DNA from 2 places in the Proteus terrae subsp. cibarius genome. Region 2 is predicted to be linked to the other one. Evidence: predicted binding sites of a transcription regulator. Region 2 holds the regulator's gene; the other holds the start of a gene.
What was found. Region 2 encodes ArgR, which controls arginine synthesis, uptake and breakdown. Its sites were predicted from a motif close to ANTGAATAAAAATACANT; they were not measured.
Positions count from the first base shown of each region.

Region 1: argC (N-acetyl-gamma-glutamyl-phosphate reductase) is a predicted target of ArgR. The motif match lies at 907-924, and genes of this name have one in related genera.

Region 1 is NZ_CP047349.1:108,197-110,611, forward strand. Features, by position in the region: gene argE (acetylornithine deacetylase) at 1-860, opposite strand, end outside; gene argC (N-acetyl-gamma-glutamyl-phosphate reductase) at 961-1,965, shown strand; gene argB (acetylglutamate kinase) at 1,986-2,415, shown strand, end outside.
Region 2 is NZ_CP047349.1:266,588-269,002, reverse strand. Features, by position in the region: gene mdh (malate dehydrogenase) at 1-561, opposite strand, end outside; gene argR (transcriptional regulator ArgR) at 1,009-1,479, shown strand; gene mpl (UDP-N-acetylmuramate:L-alanyl-gamma-D-glutamyl-meso-diaminopimelate ligase) at 1,537-2,415, opposite strand, start outside.

The sequences.
Region 1 (2,415 bases), 160 kb from region 2:
GCTTTGACTGGGGCTAATGTTTCGTGAAGTAAATCATCCAAATCTTGCAACGTTAATCCCGGCAATGGGCGAATATCCATATGCAATTCACAACAAGCACAAATTCTATTTGCTGCATCACCACCATTAATATAGCCAAAGTTCATCGTAGGATAAGGGATAACAAATGCAGGGTTGTTATAGCGAGTTTTTAACGTATCGCGCAGTGTACTAAGGTGAGTAATAGATTCATGCATCAACTCTATCGCATTTACGCCTTTTTCTGGATCACTAGAGTGTCCTGATTGTCCAGTAATACGTATCGCATTTGATAAATGCCCTTTATGTGCACGGATAGGTTTTAGCGATGTGGGTTCGCCAATAATGGCAAAATCAGGACGGATTGCCGTATTAGCAGCAAAATAACGTGCCCCTGCCATAGAGGTTTCTTCATCAGCAGTGGCGAGAATATAAAGAGGGTGAGTTAACGTCTTAGTGTCTACATCTCGCAATGCATCGAGAATAAAGGCAAAAAATCCCTTCATATCAGCAGTGCCTAAGCCATATAACTTATTTTCTTTTTCTGTCAGTGTAAAAGGATCTTGCGTCCAACGACCGTCATCAAACGGTACTGTGTCAGTGTGGCCACAGAGCAATAATCCACCTTTTCCCGTTCCTAATGTTGCTAGAAGGTTAAATTTGCCTCGTGTTTCAGGTACAGGTTGAATTTCAATTGAAAAACCTAATGTTTCCAACCAATTAGCAAGTAAGTTAATCAGTGCTTCATTACTTTGATCGTTTTTAGCGTCTGTAGCACTGATAGAGGGTGTTGCAATTAATTGACGATAAATCTCAATAAATGTAGGTAATTTAATATTCACTGTTGACAGCCTTTCTTCATAATAGTATCAATATTCATGCACTTTTTTTGAATAAAAATACATTAATCGGTTTGTGTTCATAGTACAAGGTAAGAATGACATGTTAAATACTCTGATTGTAGGAGCAAGTGGTTACACTGGCGCTGAATTAGCCGCCTATCTTCAGCAGCATCCTCATGTGAATTTGAGCAGACTGATGGTATCAGCTCAAAGTGCAGATGCAGGAAAGTGCTTTTCTGAACTTCATCCACAATATCGTGGTTTAGTGGATCTGCCACTTGAGCCGATGGTTGATGTTGCTAAAGCTGCTGAAAACATTGATATCGTTTTTCTCGCAACTGCTCATGAAGTCAGCCATGACATTGCCCCAGTCTTTTTAGAGCAAGGTTGTGTGGTATTTGATTTGTCCGGCGCCTATCGAGTACAAAACAAGCATTTTTATCAACAATACTATGGATTCGAGCATAAGAATACTGATTGGTTATCACAGGCCGTTTATGGATTAGCTGAATGGAATGCCGACATTATTAGTCAGGCGCAATTAATTGCTGTGCCGGGTTGTTATCCAACCGTCTCTCAGCTGTCACTAAAACCTTTAGTGGAAGCGGGACTTTTAGATACAGCACAGTGGCCTGTTATTAATGCGACTAGTGGTGTGAGTGGTGCAGGTAGAAAAGCGTCCTTAACCAGCAGTTTTTGTGAAGTGAGTTTGCAACCTTACGGCGTGTTTACTCATCGTCATCAACCTGAAATTGCAACACATCTGGGTATTGATGTGATTTTTACACCTCATTTAGGCAATTTTGCGAGAGGGATCTTAGCCACTATCACCTGTAAGTTAAAAGCAGGCGTGACACAAGAGGATGTAAGACAAGTCTTTGAAGATGCTTATCAAGATAAACCATTAGTACGTGTTTATGAAAAAGGATTGCCTGCATTAAAAGCCGTTGTAGGAACTGCATTTTGTGATATCGGATTTGCTCAGCAAGGTGAACATCTGATTGTGGTAGGTGTTGAAGATAACTTGCTGAAAGGAGCTGCTGCACAAGCAGTGCAATGTATGAACATTCGGTTTGGTTTCGCTGAAACCGAATCACTTATTTAAATAATGAGTAGGGAAGTTTCATGGAACCATTAATTATCAAACTGGGTGGTGTACTCCTTGATAATGAAGAAGCGTTAACGCGGTTTTTCACTGCATTACAACAATATCGCTCAACACATTCTCGTCCTTTAGTCATCGTACATGGTGGTGGCTGTTTGGTGGATGAGTTAATGGGTAAATTGCAATTGCCTGTGGTGAAAAAGCAAGGTCTTCGTGTCACACCTGCAGATCAGATAGACATTATTACAGGGGCGCTTGCCGGAAGTGCCAATAAAACCTTGTTATCGTGGGCAACCAAGTTTGGGCTTAATGGGGTGGGGCTTTCTTTGGGTGATGGACAATTAGCTAAAGTCACTCAAATCAATGAAGAGTTAGGCCATGTAGGAAATGCAACTCCCGGCTCTCCTGATTTACTCAATTTATTATTGGGTGCTGGCTATCTACCTATTA
Region 2 (2,415 bases):
AGATAATAGAGGGAGAATAGTCACACCAGAGTGTCCACCAATCACTGGAACGTTGGTTTTTTGTGGATCTTTACCTTTTAGCTCTGCAACAAAGGTATTGGCGCGAATAATGTCGAGTGTGGTAATACCGAAAAGACGTTTTTTATCGTAAACGCCTGCTTTCTTAAGCACTTCTGCTGCGATAGCAACGGTTGTATTCACTGGGTTAGTAATGATACCGATAAGTGCTTTCGGGCAATTTTGTGCAACCTTTTCAATTAAATTACGCACGATACCTGCGTTAACATTGAAAAGATCTGAACGATCCATGCCTGGTTTACGAGCAACGCCCGCAGAAATTAGAACAACATCAGCGCCTTTTAGCGCAGGAGAAGGATCTTCACCCGCAAAACCTTTTACAATAACTTGAGTCGGGATATGGCTTAAGTCAGCTGCGACACCCGGTGTGACGGGAGCGATATCATATAAAGAGAGTTCACTACCAGCTGGAAGCTGATTTTTAAGAAGAAGTGCCAGTGCCTGACCAATACCACCTGCTGCACCGAGAACTGCTACTTTCATTCTGATACTCCTTAGTTTACGAGATAGTGGAACGCCTTCGAGATACTCACTATTACGCAATTCACCTTTAAAAAAACAATTATTTAACAGCAATATTGCATAATAAGGCATTTTCAGTGAAAAATAATACTTTGGTTATTCTAAACAAATTGCTTATCTGTTAATGAGATAGTGGACACCCTTTTGATAAATAATTTCAATAAATATAGCAAAGTGTTAAGTACACCATCATCCTTGTGATAATCATTTAAGCTTATCATTTATTTAACAAATATTTTACTTTCTTTAAATTATCACATTCACGCGCTGTAAATAAATTTTTTTTGCAGTACATTCTACTTTACAATTTTGAGGTGGCTATCACTCGCCTTTCTTCGTCTTATGTTGCATAAAAATTCACTTCTCTGCATAATACACAGGTTATTGATAACTCACTAAAGGTGAACTATGCGCGTTCCTTCTAAGCAAGAAGACTTGGTTAAAGCGTTTAAAGCCCTGCTGAAAGAAGAAAAATTCAGTTCACAAGGCGAGATTGTGACTGCATTACAAGAGGCTGGATTTGATAATATTAATCAGTCCAAAATCTCTCGTATGCTAACAAAATTTGGTGCAGTAAGAACCCGTAACGCCAAAATGGAAATGGTCTATTGCCTTCCTACTGAGCTTGGCGTACCAACAGCAAGCAGCCCATTAAAAAATCTGGTACTCGATATCGATCATAACCATTCTGTTGTGGTGATAAGAACGAGTCCAGGTGCGGCACAACTTATTGCACGTTTATTAGACTCATTAGGCAAAGCAGAAGGTATCCTTGGCAGTATTGCGGGTGATGACACTATTTTTTCAACACCAGCACCAGGATTTTCTACAGAAGAATTACGAGACGCTATTCTGAATCTTTTTGATCAAGAATTATAATTAGCCTTTCTGCAACTTCAAAAAATAAGCCACTGAATTTCAGTGGCTTATTTATTTTTAATACTGACTATCAGAATCTTTAGGCTGTGCTAATTTTGCGAGCAGTTTCTCATGAATACCCCCAAAACCACCATTGCTCATAATCAAAATATGATCGCCCGCTTGAGCTTCTTTCGCAATCATATCGACTAATGTATCCAGATCTGTACTCCAGCGTGCCGGTTGCACACAATGCTCTGCAATATCACTTACTAGCCATTGAATATTAGGTGGCTGGAATAAAAAAACTTCATCAGCGCGACCTAATGCAGGTGCGATATCATCCTTGCTAATCCCCATTTTCATGGTATTTGAACGAGGCTCTAGGACTGCAATAATACGAGCCGTTCCACCGACTTTACTGCGTAACGCTTCAAGCGTTGCCAAAATCGCTGTGGGATGATGAGCAAAGTCATCATAAACACGGACTTGATTAACTTCACCACGTAACTCTAAGCGACGACGCGCATTAATAAACTTATCTAATGCTTCACAAGCATCCGCAGGTAAAACACCAACGTGGTGCGCTGCAACAATCGCCATTAAGCCATTTTGCATGTTGTGTTCACCAGAAAGTCCCCAACACACCTCTCCGACTCGCTCACCTTTGTGGAACACCTCAAAATGGCTACTGTCATTACTGAGTTTTTTAGCTTGCCAATCTCCAGTTTCACCAGTGAATTCTTGTTCACTCCAACATCCCATTCCAATGGTCTGTTTTAAATTCATATCGTTATCAGGCATGATGATTTTTCCGGTACCTGGGACGATACGAACTAAATGATGGAATTGTTTTTGAATTGCCGCTAAATCATCAAAAATATCAGCGTGATCAAATTCAAGATTATTTAAAATCAATGTGCGTGGAGAATAATGAACAAATTTAGAGCGCTTATC